Regions from separate parts of the Desulfotomaculum defluvii genome, predicted to be linked through region 2. Evidence: riboswitches for the same ligand, from Rfam matches in the RefSeq annotation. Region 2 holds a riboswitch; each other region holds the start of a gene.
What was found. A riboswitch is a leader RNA that binds a small molecule or an ion and turns the genes downstream of it on or off. The one in region 2 is predicted to bind thiamine pyrophosphate.
Positions count from the first base shown of each region.

Region 1 (5,915 bases), on a different contig from region 2:
TGATATATGGAGTAATGAACATGTACCCGCCCAGTTAAAAGTAAACCAAAGTTCATATAAAATTGAAATTTCTTATAGAGGTGCCCTTACCCGTGAGTTACCAAAGAAGTCCTACCATATCCTTTTCAAAAAACCCCGCAATTTCTCAGGAGCAAGAGAAATTCATTTGAATGCTGAGTACCTAGACCCTTCTTTACTTCGCAATAAACTTTCTCTTGATTTTTTTAGAAGTTTAAACATTTTAAGCCCTGAAGCAAAATTTGTTCTATTAAATTTGAATGGTTACTTTAAAGGTATCTATCTTCATTTGGAATCAGTAGATGAACAATTTTTAAAGAAAAGGAATTTACCAACCGGGGCCATATACTATGCCCATAATGATGATGCAAATTTTTCCTTATTAGACCCTGATAACTATGATGTTAAAAAATCACTTTTGGCCGGATATAAGCAAAAGCTTGGCTCCACAGCAGACGATGGGTATCTTCGTGAATTGATCTTCAAAGTAAATACTATTCCACGGTCAGATTTTGGCAAGGAGATTATCAAATATATCGATATAGAACGATATTTGCTCTGGTTGGCAGGAGTAGTATGTACTCAGAACTACGACGGATTTATTCAAAACTATGCCCTATATCGTAATTCCGCTACCGGTTTATTTGAACTAATCCCTTGGGACTATGATGGTACCTGGGGCCGCAGTTGCCATGGCAAGGAAATGGACTATAATTATGTTCCTATTCAGGGTTCTAATACACTTACGGCACGTATTCTGGATATCTCTGATTTTCGCCATCGCTACCGCATATTATTGGAGGAAATTCTTGAAACTCTTTTTACCCAGGATTTACTTGAACCAAGGATTACTACTATATATAACATGCTTCGCCCGCACATCCTCCTAGATCCATATAAACGTGAGGATATTGAAAAGTTCGAAGCAGAACCTGAGTATATCGTTCGTTTTATTAAAGACAGAAATTGTTATTTAAAGGAGCAATTGTCGGAGTTAGTTTGAAATAGCCTTCAGCTTTAAAACATTGGAAAAAGGCCATGGGCCAAAACAAGGTAGTGTTGCAATAATGCAACACTACCTTGTTTTTAACACTCAACAGCGAGACAGAGTTTCCTGGTACTGTCAATAACGGAGTCTGCTAAGCTGATGGCTGTAATGACAGAAACCCCATCTGCCCCAGCCTCCATTACTATATGGGCATTTGCCGCATTAATTCCACCGATACCTACAATGGGAATAGTTAGTCCTTCTTGCCTCAGGTTTGTGATAAGTGCTGTTCCTTCAACCCCTTTAACATCTTCTTTGGTTGTGGTAGGAAAAACAGGACCAATGCCAAGGTAATTTGCACCTTGTTGGATCGCTTGATAAGCCTGTTCCCTGGTATGAACAGAGACCCCCAGAATTTTGTTGCCTAGTTTTCTCCTAACAATCTCAGCGGATTCATCCTCTTGTCCAATATGCACACCATCTGCATTAAGGGAGAGGGCTAAATCCACATCATCGTTAACGATAAAGGGGATGCGGTACTGTTGGCAAATTTGTTGCAAATCTTTAGCCAATTTATACTTTTCTTCTCCGGCCAAAGCACCTGTACCCTTTTCCCTGTACTGAAATAATGTAATACCTCCCTCAATGGCCTGACGGATTACTTCTAAGGGGTCCTTTGTGCAGTTTGTACTTCCTAATATGAAATATACCTTTAATAACTCCCGCATCTTGGAATCTGAAGTTATTGACATGGTCTACCTCTCCTTTTCTTTCTTAGCTTCTTTTCCTGTATGCCCAATGATTAGTTGGTCCATTTCCGTGACCCACTTCAATTTGATTTTCTATGGCAGCTTGGATAAAAGCCTTAGAAGTTTTGACTGCATCTTTTATATGCATGCCCTTGGCAAGTTGTGCAGCGATGGCAGAAGCAAAGGTACACCCCGTACCATGGGTGTTCTTGGTATTTACCCTTTTACCTGTAAAGTAAGTGAATCCCTGACCATCATATAACAAATCTATAACATCAGTTTCACCTTCATCATGTCCACCCTTGATAACAACATAGGCAGCACCCAGATGCTGCAGGTGTTTGGCAGCTTCCTGCCGATCCTCCAAGGTTATTATGGTCATTCCTGTTAATACCTCAGCCTCTGGAATATTGGGCGTGATGATGGTTGCCAATGGCAATAGGTATTTTTTTAATGCAACTACCGCCTGACTTTGCAGCAAAGATGCACCACCCTTGGCGATCATAACGGGATCCACCACAACATTTTGCCATTGATAATGTTTTATTTGTTCAGCCACCACTTGAATGATTTCACTACTGAAAAGCATACCGGTTTTGACAACATCTGTCCCCATATCTTCACCGATGGACCGGATTTGTTGCTGCACAGCCTCTATTGGCAAAGGATAGACCCCTTGTACACCCAGAGTGTTTTGTGCAGTAATGGCTGTAAGGGCAGACATACCATAGACCCCTAGTTCCTGAAATGTTTTTAAATCTGCTTGGATACCGGCACCACCACCACTGTCCGAACCAGCAATGGTCAATGCCTTAAATGTTTTGTTCATAGTCGTTCCTCTTTTACTTCAAATTAGTTATTACAGAACCATATTTAATAATTTCCTCATTAGATACTTTGGCCAATTGATTTAGGAATTCAATTTGGAAACTACCTGGTCCTTCCTGTCCTTTAAGAGTGGCGGCAATTTCTGCTGCCACCCCATAGCTCACCAGTGCAGCCGTCGATGCCAAAAGCAGTTCCTGCTCCACTGCACAAAAGGCTCCAATAACTGAGGAAAGTAAACAGCCAGTTCCCGTTACCCTAGTTAATAGGGCATCCCCGTTGTTGACCACATAGGTCCTTTGACCGTCGGTGATTACATCTTCTTTACCCGTTACCACTACCACTGTATCCAGCTGTTTGGCGGCGCTTTGAGCTAGATAAACTACATCTCCCTTGGCTTGACCCGCATCAACACCTCTGACGTCCCAGTTTTCGCCAATAACATTGGCCACTTCCCCAGCGTTTCCCCTTAGTACAGATACCTTGACTTCTTTTACAATCCTTCGTGCTGTTGCAGTTCGGTAAGCAGTGGCTCCTGCCCCAACCGGATCAAACACAACTGGAACGTTATGCTGATTTGCCGATTTACCCGCCTGAAGCATCGCTTCGATCTCTTTTTCATTTAAAGTCCCAATATTGAGAACTAGGGCTCCCGCAATGCTAGCCATATCGGCCACTTCCTCCACTGCATAGGCCATCACCGGTGAGGCGCCTAAGGCCAATAGTCCGTTGGCAGTAAAATTAGTTACCACAACATTAGTAATATTGTGTATCAGAGGGTTTACCTGCCTCACCTTTTGCAATGTAATGGCAATGTTTTGTAGATTCATACGATACATTCCCTTCCCTTCTACGATTTTAGTACTTCCTGAAAGTGACATAAAAAAGAGCACAATGCGTAAGCAAAGTGCCCATACTTTTCTCATCACTCCCTACGCTGGCATTATCCAACAGGTTCAACCGGTCAACGACGGTTTAGTCGTACTCTCAGCGTGCTTCCACAAGCTCCCGGATTTATATATTTTTTAAAGTATACCAATCAATCAAGCCACTGGCAATAGTTCTATAACAACAAAGTATTTTGATCAAATCTGAGTTAAGGTTCGTTTTAAAAATTCTCTGGTGCGTTCTTGTACTGGATTATTAAAAATTTGCTCCGGACTTCCTTCTTCTGCAATAACTCCTTTATCCATAAATACTACACGGTCAGATACCTCTTTTGCAAATCCCATTTCGTGAGTTACGATTAACATGGTAAGACCAGATTCAGCTAGTTCCTTCATAACTTTGAGGACTTCTCCTACCATCTCTGGGTCAAGGGCTGATGTTGGTTCATCAAACAACATCACATCTGGTTCCATAGAAAGTGCTCGAGCAATAGCCACCCGTTGTTTTTGACCACCTGATAATTGTCTTGGTTTTGCGTTAATATATTGATCCATGCCAACAACTTTTAAATATTTCATAGCTATTTTTTCTGCTTCAGCCCGAGAACGTTTTAGTACTTTTATTTGTCCGACTACACAATTGTTTAAAACATTGTGATTATTAAATAGGTTAAATTGCTGAAAAACCATACCTAAATTGGTGCGGTAAGCATAAATATCATGCTTATCATCTAATATATTTTCCCCTTTATATATAATTTGGCCCCCACTTGGTTTTTCTAACAAATTAATGCAACGAAGAAGAGTTGATTTACCAGAGCCAGATGAACCTATGATACAGACAACCTCTCCTTTGCTAACTGAAAAATCTATATCTTTTAAGACTTCGTGGGCTCCAAAGGATTTACTTAAGTGTTGAATATCAATAACTTTTTCCATATGCTCCCTCCTCCGTCTAACTAGTTTGTGTTTTACGCAGCTTGTCTTCCGGTCTTTCTAATTGCATTTGATTACCTAACAGAATGTAATCATCTGGCCCATCTAATTTCTTTTCAAAGTAACGTAAAATTCTAGTTACTGTATAGGTCATAATAAAGTAAATAACACACGCCACAAAGAATGATTCAAAATATCTGAAGTTGTTGCCTGCAACTGATTTGGTTTGGAAAAATAATTCCGATACAGAAATTACGTTAAGCACAGAGGTATCTTTGATATTAATAATAAATTCATTGCCTGTTGCCGGTAAAATATTGCGAATTACCTGTGGTATTACAACATTAATCATCGTTTGAAAATGATTCATACCTATGGCATGGGCTGCTTCAAATTGTCCCTTATCAATAGATATAATACCACCACGAACGATTTCGGACATATAAGCCCCTGTATTAATAGATACAATAAAAATTGCTGCCGCCAGCCGGTTCATATCCACACCAAAAGCTAAAGCAGAACCATAATAAATTACCATGGCTTGTACAATCATAGGTGTGCCCCGGAAGAATTCTATATAGGCTGAAAGTAAAGCATTAATAATTTGCAGGGTAATTCTTTTGGCCCCCCGCTCTGGTAGAGGAATAGTACGCACAACCCCTACTAATAAACCAATAAATGATCCTATAATAGTACCAATTATAGAAATTAAGAGTGTTATACCCGCACCCCGAATGAACATTGGCCCGTAGTCAGAAACAATCTTTACTATCCACTCAAAGCTCATTTTTCTCCTCCTTACGACAGGCGTCATAAAACCGGGTGCATAATAATGCGCCCGGTTTCACATACTGGTTATTCAGCTGCCGGTTGATTTTTAATAGCAGTATCCATAATGTTTGTACGTTCTTCTTCTGGGATACCTGCTAATATTTTATTGATTTGTTCAGTTAATTGACTACCTTTTGCAATACCAACTGCAATTGCAGTATCATCATCTGATGTAGTAAAGCCCTCTGTAAATTCAACCATGGCAAAGTTTTGATTAGCAGCGGAAGCACTAACACCTTCTGGACGTTCTGAGACATATCCATCAATAATTCCTGACTCCAAAGCAACTCTCATGGCCGGGAAGTTATCCATAGCTGGTTGTTTATTTACACCTTCAATTTGATCGATTACTGTATAGTGGAAGGTATTTAATTGGGCAGTAACCTTTGCTCCTTTGAAATCTTGAATAGACTTAGCGCTTTCATAATTGCCACCCTTTTTAACAACCATAACTAAATCTGATTTATAGTAGATGTCTGAAAAGTCAATGGTCTTTTTACGTTCTGCTGTTGGTGACATACCTGCAATGATTGCATCAATTTTACCAGATGTTAATGCTGGTACTAGGCCATCCCATTCAGTTTTAACAATAACTAATTCTTTTCCTAAACCCTCGGCAATCTTTTTAGCGATTTCTACATCGTAGCCACCTGCATATTCTTTACTACCATCAATTTTAAC
Region 1 is NZ_BAAHYV010000008.1:371,008-376,922, reverse strand. It holds gene ACYQ03_RS17225 (CotH kinase family protein) at 1-1,021, shown strand, start outside; gene thiE (thiamine phosphate synthase) at 1,105-1,758, opposite strand; gene thiD (bifunctional hydroxymethylpyrimidine kinase/phosphomethylpyrimidine kinase) at 1,781-2,584, opposite strand; gene thiM (hydroxyethylthiazole kinase) at 2,598-3,506, opposite strand; TPP riboswitch at 3,493-3,602, opposite strand; gene ACYQ03_RS17205 (amino acid ABC transporter ATP-binding protein) at 3,666-4,406, opposite strand; gene ACYQ03_RS17200 (amino acid ABC transporter permease) at 4,423-5,190, opposite strand; gene ACYQ03_RS17195 (transporter substrate-binding domain-containing protein) at 5,259-5,915, opposite strand, start outside.
Region 1: linked by a shared signal. The riboswitch ahead of thiM (hydroxyethylthiazole kinase) and the one ahead of ACYQ03_RS00560 (AIR synthase family protein) in region 2 are both predicted to bind thiamine pyrophosphate.

Region 2 (5,915 bases):
AATATTCAACCGTTATTTTTGATGAGGGGCATAAGGTGCTGCTCCCTGCTGCTTTAAGTGCCGGGAGGTATTTGAATAAGCAAGAGATCAAGAGTATGCTCTCTTCCATCGAAGATATCCAGGGGAGTAGAACTTCTTTAATTTCTGCCAGCTTCGCCCTAGATAGGGCCAGTTCCCAATTTTTTGAGCTTTTGTATAAGTCTTCAAGCAGGGATGAACGTTCCGACCGCCTAACTGTGATGTTAAGTGATGAACTTCTAAAATCAGTAAATACTTTACTTCGGGCTTTAGATAAATTACTTTTTGAATTTCAAAATGAGCAAGCTCTTAATACCCAATCCGTTCCCGAATCTCAATTACTAGTCTATGAGTCAAGAATTGAACGGGCGATTGTAGCTCTGGACAGGTTTTATAGGAATAAAGGAGCGGATGTTATCTTCTGGGCCGATGGGGACCAAAGTTTTTGGGTTGTACCAAGAGATCTTAGTGGCTTGTTAAATAGGCACCTTTTTGACAAAGGGCTGCCAATGGTTTTTTCCTCTGCTACCTTGAGCACTGGTGGACACTTTGACTACTTTGCGCGTACTTTGGGTTTGAAAAATTTCTCTAGTTCAACTGTTAAAAGTACTTTCGATTATGAAAAACAAGTGCAAATATATCTACCAGAAAATGTGCCTGACAGCCGCCAAGAGGATTGGTTTGACTTTGCTTTAGAACAACTATATGATCTTTTAAGATTTTCTCAAGGAAGGGCGTTGATTTTAACTAATGCACCATCCGATGTACACAAAATTCGCCAAAGACTTAAAAATTACCAATTACCATACGAGTTCCTTTGGGAAGACAGTGCTGAACGAGGATATCTGCTCCGAAGATTTCGTGAAAGAGTTTCATCGGTGCTTGTTGGCTCAGGATTTTGGGAGGGTATAGATATACCTGGTGAAGCACTGACTCTATTGGTAATCTGGAACTTGCCTTTTCCTCCACAGGAACCACTAATGGAGGCACGCAGGTACGAGGTGGTGGAACAGGGCCTAGATCCGGTGTTTGCTGTAGACTATCCTGAAATGTCCCTAAGATTAAAACAGGGGTGTGGCAGACTTATCCGAACACGTGAGGATGGGGGTGCAATAGCTATTTTAGAACCAGTGCTGGGTACACCTTGGGAAGAACACGCCTTGGCGGCTTTACCAGAAGGGGCCGAAGTTGTCCGAAACTTAAAAAATCTTTCGCCTCGGTATCCCGCAATTAAATATAATAATATTCAACCTTTTATTATGCTCTTTCCAAATCTGTCAATTTATCAGAAGGACCAAAGATAATTAATTCATCACCGGGTAGAATCATGTCATCCGGATTGGGGTTGGGAATGGGTGTTCCGGTTCTATTAATTAACAATAACTGACAGCCAAATTTTTCTCGGAGGCCGGAGTCCTTTAAGTGTTTATTGGCTAGTGGGGAGCTAGAATTAATGGTGAGTTCCTCTATTTGGTAATTGATATTTTTTTGCTCAAAGAGAGTTTGTACAAAGGCAACACTGGCTGGTTTGATTGCAGCCATAGCCATTCTTTTGCCACCCAGTGTAGAGGGAGAAATAATACTGTCTGCACCTCCCCTTTTTAGTCGAGGAATACCTTCATTCCGCGTGGCTCTGGTAATTACTTTGATATTGGGGTTGAGATCCTTTGAGGTCATGACGATAAAGAGATTGCCAGCGTCTTCTGGCAAGGTGGTGATGAGGGTGCTTGCTCTAAGAATGCCGGCCTGTAGTAAAACAGCATCCTGACTGGCATCGCCTATGATTATGGGTATCGTGGAGTTGCGATAGTTCTCTGCTCGGGCAGGATCTTTTTCAATGGCCATAAAGGTCTGACCCTCTCGCTTCAATGTATCAAATACCTCTGAACCCACTCGTCCTAGGCCGCAGACTATAATATGGTTATTTAATTTACCGATCATTTTTTTCCTCCGCTTTTCTCCCAATAAATCATACAATTGGCCCTCAGAGATAATAACCATTAAGGTACTAAGGACATAGGTGTAGAGACCCACACCGCTAAGAATCAGTCCCATTGTTACCAGACGGCCTGAAACAGTTTTAGGGACGACGTCCCCATAACCTACGGTAGTTATGCTAATAGTAGCTAGCCAAACTGCATCTGTCAGGGATAACCCTTCAATACGAATCAGGGCCATTACTGCTAAAATCATTAACCCAATAAGGGCCAGGAACACATAAAAGAAATTTCTTAAACTCATCGGTGCACCTCATAAGTAGTATAGCATTGCTAAATATAGGCAAGTGGTAAAGATTGTATAAATATTTTATGAGTAGTAGGGCGTGTCGCCAATGAGGTCTGTGAGTAAGAAAGAGATAATTCAAAGGTGAATTATCTCTTTCTTACAGGGGGAGTTTATAGTTTAATATGTTTTTACTGTTAAATAAGGCTTAGGTCTTCTCCATTTAAGATTTTCTTCATGTTTTTCATGGGACACATCTTTCCGCACATAGTACAAGTATCTTCACACTCTGGTTTGGACTCTTCCCTGTACTTTCTTGCTTTTTCAGGGTCAATGGCTAAAGAAATCATACGGGTAAAATCAACATCAGCACGGGCCGCACTCATTTGATTATCCCACTGGCGTACGCCGGGGATTCCTTTGGCAATATCAGCAGCATGGGCTGCAATCCGGGCTGCTATAATACCTTCCTTCATATCATCCAGATTCGGTAAACGAAGATGTTCGGCTGGGGTTACATAACAGAGGAAATCAGCACCATTTGCAGCGGCCACTGCACCACCAATGGCACTGGTGATATGGTCATAACCAGGAGCAATATCCGTTACGATTGGTCCAAGTACATAAAAGGGTGCTCCGTGGCATAACTTTTTCTCCAACAACATATTGGCAGCGATCTCATTTAGTGCCATATGCCCCGGACCTTCTATCATCACTTGGACATTTCTTGCCCAGGCCCGCTTGGTTAGCTCGCCCAGGGTTATCAGTTCTTCAATTTGCGCCGGATCAGTGGAGTCATTAAGGGAACCAGGACGACAAGCATCGCCTAAACTTATTGTGACATCGTACTTTTCACAGATATCTAGTAGTCTATCATAGTATTCATAAAAAGGATTTTCCTGATTATTAAGTTCCATCCAGGCAAAAAGTAGTGAACCGCCCCGGGAAACAATGTTTGTCAGTCTCTTGTTTCTTTTCACTCGTTCTGCAGTAGCTTTGTTCATACCACAATGAATAGTCATAAAATCCACACCATCTTCAGCATGCCTTTGGACAACTGAAAAGAATTCATCTACGGTGATATCTTTTAAATCTTTATTCAACATGCCCACTGCGTCATACATGGGTACGGTACCAATCATAACTGGTGATGCTTCAATAAGCTTACGCCGGAATTCTTGTGTCTTACCATAGCAGCTTAAATCCATAATAGCATTAGTTTTTAGCTCTATTGCCTTTTTTGCTTTCTCCAATTCCAACTCAATATCATAACTGTCTTTGGAAACACCTAGATTGACATTAATCTTAGTGCGTAGTCCCTGTCCAACACCATCGCAATCAAGATTAGTGTGATTCTTATTTGCTGGAATAGCAACTTTCCCCTCTACCACCAATCTACGTAAACATTCTGGATCCATATTTTCCTTTTGAGCTACTGTACGCATTTGATTTGTAATCAAACCTTTTTTAGCAGCATCCATTTGGGTAGTATAATTCATATTTTCCCTTCTTTCATTAAAATTGTGAAAGGAAGAAGCTTTGAGACCACAATAAAAAAGCTTACCGAAAAGGTAAGCTTATCAATTGAGCATCACAAAGCTTCCCTACGGTGGTACTAACCACATCAGGTTCAAGGGTTGGAAATATATTCCTCTCAGCCGTTAGGCACCCCTAGCCAAATATTATTTTAATAAAATTGTAGTTTACTTAAGTATATCTGTAAAGATTAATTTACAAATAAAAACATTAAAAGAACCTTTTTACTATATATCTCTGGCTTTATCTTGTCTAAAGTCAGTGATATAATTAGATTAGTTAAGTCAATAAAATAAATTGAGAAGTCATTTGGGGTGCCGGAAGGCTGAGAGGTAATTACCAACCCATTGAACCTGCTCTGGGTAATACCAGCGAAGGGAAATGCAACTACGCTATTTGTGGCACCCCGGGCAGGGGTGTTTATTTTTTTGACTTTTTGTAAACATCATAAGGGGTGAAAAAAATGATTGGTAAGGTAAATGATGAATTTTTCCAAAAAGCAATCCTGCCGGAAACAGGTGCAATGACCCCAGAAGTGGTCGTTGGGCCAAGTATGGGCGTGGACGCGGCCATCCTAAAGATAGGGGACCAGTTTATGGCTATTGCCGAGGATCCCATTTTCCCCGGACCCACCACATCACCGGAGGATTTTGGTTGGATTACTGTGCATATTGGGGCCAGTGATGTGGCAGTGATGGGCATTAAGCCCCAGTTTATGACCTATTCCCTTCTTATTCCGCCCGATACCAATGAAGAATACATAGCTCGCTTGGTGCGAAGCATCAGTGAGACTGCTAGAAATCTGGGGATTTCCATAGTCGGTGGGCATACTGGTTTCTATGGTGCGGTTAATGTGCCAACGATAGGAGGTATCACCGTGTGGGGCATGGGCCGAGAATATATAACCCCGGCAGGTGCCAGGGTGGGTGATGCAGTCCTGATTACCAAAGGAGCAGCCATAGAGGCAGCGGCCCTCCTGGGGAGTGAGTTGGGAGATAGTTTACGGTCCGCGGGCATTACAGAAGAGCTAGTGGGGCAGGCTTCCCAGAGAATTAAGGAAATGACAGTGGTAGAGGACGCTCTTCTGGCAGCAGCCTGCGGTGGGGTACATGCTATGCACGATGCTACAGAGGGTGGATTGGCTCGGGGTCTCTGGGAAGTAGCTGAAGCCTCTGGCGTGGGCTTACGTATTGAAAGATCCCAAGTTATGGTGCCCCCTGATGTAAAAGCAATCTGCAGCCACTTTCAACTGAATCCTTACGAAGTAATCAGTGAGGGCACCCTAGTGTTAACAGTTGACCCAGATAAGGTTGGGGATGTCTTAAAATCTTATGAAATGGCCGGCATACCCGCTGCCGTGATTGGGAAAGTGGTACCCCAAGGGGAGGGTCGCCGCTGGTTAGAAGTGGATGGGAGTGAACAAGACTTGTTGCCGCCTCCGGTGGATCACTTTTGGGAAGTATTCTTTGGGGCATTGTCTCAAGGTTAGGAGAGGGTGAAACCACTGAAGAGAGTGTTTTTTGTTGATTTTGATGGAACAATTACCAAAAGGGATACCTGTGATGTAATGGTAGAAAACTTTGCAACTGATGGTTGGCAAGAGATTAATGAATTGTGGGAGAAGAGGGAAATTTCAACCCAAGAATGTGCCAATAGAACCTTTCAACTTTTCCAGGCTTCTTTAGCTGATCTGCAGAGACTGTTGGATACGATAGAGATTGATGAGAGCTTCGAGGCCTTCGTCAGTTATTGCAGGAAAGAAGGCCATCCTATATATATCCTTAGTGATGGCTACGACCTTTGTATTGAACACATTCTAACAAAATATCACCTTAAAGTACCCTATTTTGCTAATAAGCTAGTATATGAGAAGGGGTTTGGTATTACCTGTACCTACCATAACCAGGACTGTGGCCTATGTGGTACCTGTAAGAGTTCCCTTATGAAGCGTTTGACGGAACCAGGTAGTCAGGTGATTTATGTGGGTGATGGGGTCTCAGATATCTGCCCTGCTGGCCACAGTAATCTTGTGTTTGCCAAGGGACGGTTGCTTGACCACTGCCTGGCCAAGGGTATTCCAGTCGTCCCAATCACAGGGTTTAAGGACGTATTAAAAAAGCTAAACTAGATCAGTTTTA
Region 2 is NZ_BAAHYV010000001.1:119,096-125,010, reverse strand. It holds gene ACYQ03_RS00575 (ATP-dependent DNA helicase) at 1-1,322, shown strand, start outside; gene ACYQ03_RS00570 (potassium channel family protein) at 1,276-2,259, opposite strand; gene thiC (phosphomethylpyrimidine synthase ThiC) at 2,439-3,740, opposite strand; TPP riboswitch at 3,826-3,924, opposite strand; TPP riboswitch at 4,078-4,174, shown strand; gene ACYQ03_RS00560 (AIR synthase family protein) at 4,241-5,266, shown strand; gene ACYQ03_RS00555 (MtnX-like HAD-IB family phosphatase) at 5,273-5,905, shown strand.

Region 3 (5,915 bases), on a different contig from region 2:
TAAAGGCCATTTCTGTATCCGTCTCATTCTTCATGATCGGATCGCAGGAAATATAGCTTTTACTCTGGTCTTGAATCCTGTCCAATTGGCTCTGGGTGACGGAATCAAAATCGCCCATGGCTAGGTCCGGTACAATACCATTCTGGATTAGATAATAGGCCCCACGGTCGACCCCTAGAATAAAATCCCCAGCTGCAAACTGTTGTAGTGCCCAGGGTCCTAGATTACCCCCGGAAAATATTAATATTCTGCTGCCTGTTGTCAAGACTTTTCTCCTCCCAGCAAAAGATCCCAGTTTCGAAGTAACGGTAAATTCTTTCTTTTATTCGGGTAAAGGAACTGTCGGTTGTGATACGTGGTCGTCTGGGTCGCGGTAATGTCACTGGTATTTCAGCCTGTATTCGACCCGGTCTGGGCGAGAGAAGATAAATCCGATCCGAAAGGAGAATCGCTTCATCAATATCGTGGGTAACGAATAATACCGAATGTTTAAAATGTTGCCAAATATTTATTAGCCACTGCTGCATTTGGACCTTCGTGAGGGCATCTAATTTACCAAAGGGCTCGTCCAACAGCATCACATCCTTATTGCATAGATACGTTCTCAACAAGGCTGCTCGCTGTCTCATACCGCCGGAGAGCATATCCGGATAGCTTTGTGCAAATTTCTCCAACCCAAATAACGGCAGTAGCTCCATGGCCCGTTTACGGGCCTCATCCACACTGCTTCCCTCTAGTTGTAGAGGAATCACCACATTATCCAGGACAGTTCGCCAGGGAAATAGCAAATCGCTCTGAAGCATATAGCTAACATTACCCCGTTCTCCTAGGATTGAATGCTCTCCCAACAGAATTTCCCCTTCGTCTGGCCTAACCAATCCTGCAACTAAATCCAGTAAGGTACTTTTACCACAACCACTGGGCCCAAGGAGACTAACAAACTCCCCTGCTTCTACTGTCAAAGAAACATTGTCCAGAGCCATAATTTGCTTTTGTTTACTTTGGCTAAAGCTCTTACTTATATCCCTTAGGAGCAATCTCTGGCCTGGCATTTTTTCCACCTGCCTTGATTCATATACCATTACTGGGGAAGAAACTGATTGGTAAAGGCCTCCTGAGCCTTAATGTTTTGCTCTATTAAGCCTCGTTCAAACATCCACTGGGCATAGCTGGCCCAAACTTCCTCCCTTTGTTCTCCCCAGCGAGGGGCATCTTCCTGATATTTTGCACTTACCCAAGCTTGACTGGCTTTAACCAGTTCTGCATTAAGTTCTGGAGCATTATTTAGTAATACCTCTGCAGCTTGGCTGGAATTTTCGATACTCCATTGGTAACCCTTGGCCGTGGCGGCCATAAATTTCTTAACTAGCTCCTGTTGCTCAGATATATGTTGCTCATTGGTAATAATCACCGGTGTATAGTAATCGAGAGCCGGGTCTAAGTCTTTAAGCATAATCAAATTTAATTGCATACCCCTTCTTTGGGCTTCTACACCGTCCCAACCATAATATATCCATTCAAAATCTGCATCTCGCCCGATGGAGTTAAAGAAGTCTGTAGCACCTAAGGTAATATTTTGTACTTTATCCGCTTCAACACCGGCTTTTTCCATAACAGCCTTAAGAACCGCTTCCTCCACTGGAGAACCCCAGCCGCCATAACGCTTACCTACAAAATCTTGGGGGGAGGTTATATTGGCTTCTTTTAGTGAAGCAAAGGCCGAAGTGTTGTGTTGGATCACCGCTGCCAGGGACACTAGGGGAATCCCTGTTGACCGAGCCTGGGTAACACTTTCCTGATAGCTGATACCGAAATCTGCTTTGCCGGTGGCTACCAGTTGATCCGTAGTACTACCCTCGCCGGGCTGAACAATTTCTACCTCCAGTCCCTCTGCCTCATAATAACCTTTGTCCTTTGCTACATAGAGACCTGTGTGGTTGGTATTGGGAAACCAATCCAGCATGACAGTTATTTTCTTTAATCCTTCCTCTTTGCTTTGCTCCGGTGCTGCTTTTTTCTCCTGCGTACAGCCAGTAAACAATAGCATCAGGCAGGCCAGCAGACAAAAAATCATTACTTTTCTACGAACCATTTTAAATTCTCCTTCCTTAATAAGGCAATCATGAAAGCAGGGCGCGTGTAAGGGTTATTGCATCTGCGGGGGATAACGATAGCACTTGCTAATTCGGTGAGTTTAGTTTTTCCAAAAAACTCAATGCTCAAGGCCCATGGCTCATGGCCCACGGCCCTTCCCCAAGGCTTTTCTATAAGCTACGGCTGACTGCTAGGTTTTCCTGTAATACCAGGGCATAACAAGCCGGGCAACACCTTCGATGATGAGGTAGATCAATAGACTAAGACAGGTAATAACAATAATGGCTGCAAAGACTCGATCAGTTAAATAGGACTGGGAGGAACGGGTCATAAAAATTCCTAACCCTTTGCTGGCCCCCAACCACTCACCAATTACTGCCCCCATTACACTATAAGTGCCTGCAATACGCAGCCCAGAAAAGAAGAAAGGCAGGGCTGCGGGAAGCTTTACCATGGTAAAAATCTTTCTAGTATCCGCTCCCATGGCTGATAGAAGTCGAATCATATCTCTGTCCACCAGCCGATAGCCATCGGCTAAGTTTATTGTAATGGGGAAGAAGCAGACTAAGGCCACCACGAGAACTTTGGGCAGTAAACCATAACCAAACCAGATAATTAACAACGGTGCTACAGCAATAATAGGAATAGTCTGGGAGATGATTAATAGAGGATAAATAGCCTTTCTTAGGGACTGGGACCAGTCGATGGCTGTTGCCAAAGTAATACCGACCACAACGGCTATGCCCAAGCCCAGAACAGTCTCATAGATGGTTTGGGTACTATGCCGCCACAGAAGTTCTCTAGCCTGCCATAGCGCCTCTACGATTTGACTTGGCCCTGGTAGAATCCAAGCTTCCACCTGGCTAATTTCTACGGCAATCTCCCACAATATCAAGAGAAATAGCAGGGTAAATCCAGGCAGAAAAATAGCTGCAAAGTCCCTATTATCGGTATTTAGCGATCTTTTCATCGATCGTTACTCCTTCAGGACGATAGTGAATCTTTATGTAGGTCATCACTTCCGAAGCCCCTGCAGTAATACAAGCTTCCTGAGCTTTTTTTACAATCTCAATCAGGTGATCCATCTCACCTTCCATGACAGTTTCCATGGGGCCAACTTCGTACTTTACCCCAGCTTGCTGAACCACCTCTATGGCCTTATCAACAATTTCATAACTGTCATCACCTTTGGTTTTGGGTATTACTTGAAATCCTACATTTACTATGGGCATCTTTTTTCCTCCTTGAACTATTTGACTATTAGAAAAAACTTGGCATCCCTTAGTTTACCCTAGGTATGTCCAAAGTCTTTATACTTTCCAACACATTAAATAAAAAAAGCTACCCCAGAAGGATAGCTTTTTGGCACATGAGAAGATTCTCTGTCCCTCCGCTGGCATTACCCAGATCAGGTTTTACGGGTCGGTACCTCTGTACCCTCTCAGCCAGTCTCCCCAGCTCCCCAGATTATTTAGTTGTAGTTAAACTATAACAGGTGTATCTTAGTTTGTAAATGGGTTTGAATAGATGACGAGTTAGATACTAGCTCTGGGCCATAAGCCGTGTGCCATGAGCTTTTTTGCATGTTTTACTTATGGGTCAATATGGACTTGATCGTGTATCATCTATTAAAAGATCCTTAAGCATATCAAGCACAAAAAACCCTAGGCCCAGGGCTCATGGCCCATGGCCTAGGGTTTTTTAAGGCTAATGGCTATTTCAGATCCTCAATGGAATTTATATCCATATAAGCTGGAACCACCAATCCTATTCTGGTTCCTTCCATGTTAGGTCCGAGGTCGTCAAGTTTGTCTTTAAACTCTTTGTAATAATCGGCATGGGTTGCGGGTAACCAAGCTGCAACACTGGCGTCTGCATCTCCAGAAGCCAAACCAGCCCACATGGGACCAGCTTCCACCTGGCTTAATTCCACTTCATAACCCAGTTTTTCTAGGACCACTGCTACAACGTTGGTGCTAGCAATTTCAGAATCCCAAGCAACATAGGCCAGGTTTATTTTTTCTCCTTGTACCGGAGTGATTCCATCCAGCCATTGATTAACCTTTTCCTCATTATTTTTCACCCATTTAGCAGCCGCTTGCCCCTCATCAGTACCTTCCATAATATCTACCATTACTACTGCCATATCTTCTGGCTGCCAATTAAACTTGTCCAGAAACTGATAGGCACTGGGATGGTCTTCTTTTAAGCCCATCCGGGCAATTGTATGAATAAACTCATCATCCCCAAAGATCTTTTTGGGGTCTTCTAGATATTTGAGATCATATTTGGCAAATTTCCAGTGGGGTGTCCACCCTGTTACAATAATGGGTTCTTCATTCTCATAGGCCTTGGTTAAAGCCGCTGTCATTGCCGCACCTGAGCCCTCTACTAGTTCCCAATCTTTTAATTCATATTCCTGTAGTGCTTTGCTAGTGGCTTTCATGATCCCCGCTCCAGGGTCAATGCCGATGATCTTATAGTCTACTTGATCTCCTACTTTACCTGACTGATTAGTTTCCGTAGCACCACCACAGCCTACCGCCAGTAATGAAATCACCAAGCCAATCACTAATAAAAATAATCCTTTTCTTTTCAAACCTTCTCCCCCTTATACTTGTTTTCTGCCTATATTTTGCGTCATTCTGTCAAGAATGATAGCCAGAATGACGATGGCTAAACCTGCTTCGAAACCTGCCCCTATCTTAATTTGGGTTACAGCCCTGTAGACATCCGCACCCAGCCCCTTGGCCCCAATCATTGAAGCAATAACCACCATGGATAAGGCCAACATTATGCATTGGTTAATACCAGCCATTATCGTAGGCTTAGCCAACGGAAGCTGTACCTTTAACAGTTTTTGTGTAGGTGTAGAACCAAAGGCATCCGCTGCCTCCACCAATTCACAGGGAACCTGCCTAATACCTAGGTTGGTTAACCGTATAGTGGGCGGCATAGCAAAAATCACCGAAGCAATGACGCCTGGTACTTTTCCTAACCCAAAGAAAAAGATGGCTGGTATCAGGTAGACAAAAGCTGGCATGGTCTGCATAAAATCTAAAGCTGGCATAACAATATCCCGCACAGTGTCCTTTCTAGCACATAAAATACCAGTGGGAACACCAATAAAGATTGAGATCATAGCCGCAGTCAATACCAAAGCCAAGGTCAGCATGGTATTATCCCAATAGCCAAGGTTATTTACTAAAAACAATCCTGCCAGAGTAAAAAGAGCCACTGATTTCTTGCTAAAATTCCAGGCTAGTAGTGTTAAACCGAGTATTAACGCCCAATCAGGAATGATCATAAAAATATATGCAAAGAGATCGACCCAACCAGTTATTAATGCGGATATTAGGTCAAAGAAACCTCCCAGATGATCGTCAAGAAAGCTCACCATTCCTTCAATCCAAGTATCAAGGGGCATTTTAGGAAATAAGTTTGCCAATGTGTCCAACCCCTTCCTTAGGCACTATGTCTTTTTCAGTTTCTTGGTTTACTTTACCGGCAAGGCCGCCCAGTACTGCTCCACGAACAATTACGCCCAGTAAACGACGGTGCTCACTTACCACTGCCAGTGGTACAGGCGTAAAGGCAATGAGATCAAATAACTCATTCAGACGGGTATCTGGAGAAACCGTAGGCACCTCTCTTTGCATGACTGCCTCAAGGGTTAAGCCGTCCTGGGTGGCTTTGGAAACAGCATCCGCTGTCACAACCCCCAGTAGAATCTTTCTCTTATCTACAACATACAGACTGGATACTCCGCTATCCCTCATTAATTGCAAGGCAACCCTGGGACCCCGATCTAAGGTTATGGT
Region 3 is NZ_BAAHYV010000006.1:109,185-115,099, reverse strand. It holds gene ACYQ03_RS03280 (thiamine diphosphokinase) at 1-265, opposite strand, end outside; gene ACYQ03_RS03275 (ABC transporter ATP-binding protein) at 225-1,052, opposite strand; gene ACYQ03_RS03270 (ABC transporter substrate-binding protein) at 1,082-2,092, opposite strand; gene ACYQ03_RS03265 (ABC transporter permease) at 2,285-3,064, opposite strand; gene ACYQ03_RS03260 (thiamine-binding protein) at 3,039-3,326, opposite strand; TPP riboswitch at 3,463-3,569, opposite strand; gene ACYQ03_RS03255 (glycine betaine ABC transporter substrate-binding protein) at 3,809-4,693, opposite strand; gene ACYQ03_RS03250 (ABC transporter permease) at 4,706-5,542, opposite strand; gene proV (glycine betaine/L-proline ABC transporter ATP-binding protein ProV) at 5,523-5,915, opposite strand, start outside.
Region 3: linked by a shared signal. The riboswitch ahead of ACYQ03_RS03260 (thiamine-binding protein) and the one ahead of ACYQ03_RS00560 (AIR synthase family protein) in region 2 are both predicted to bind thiamine pyrophosphate.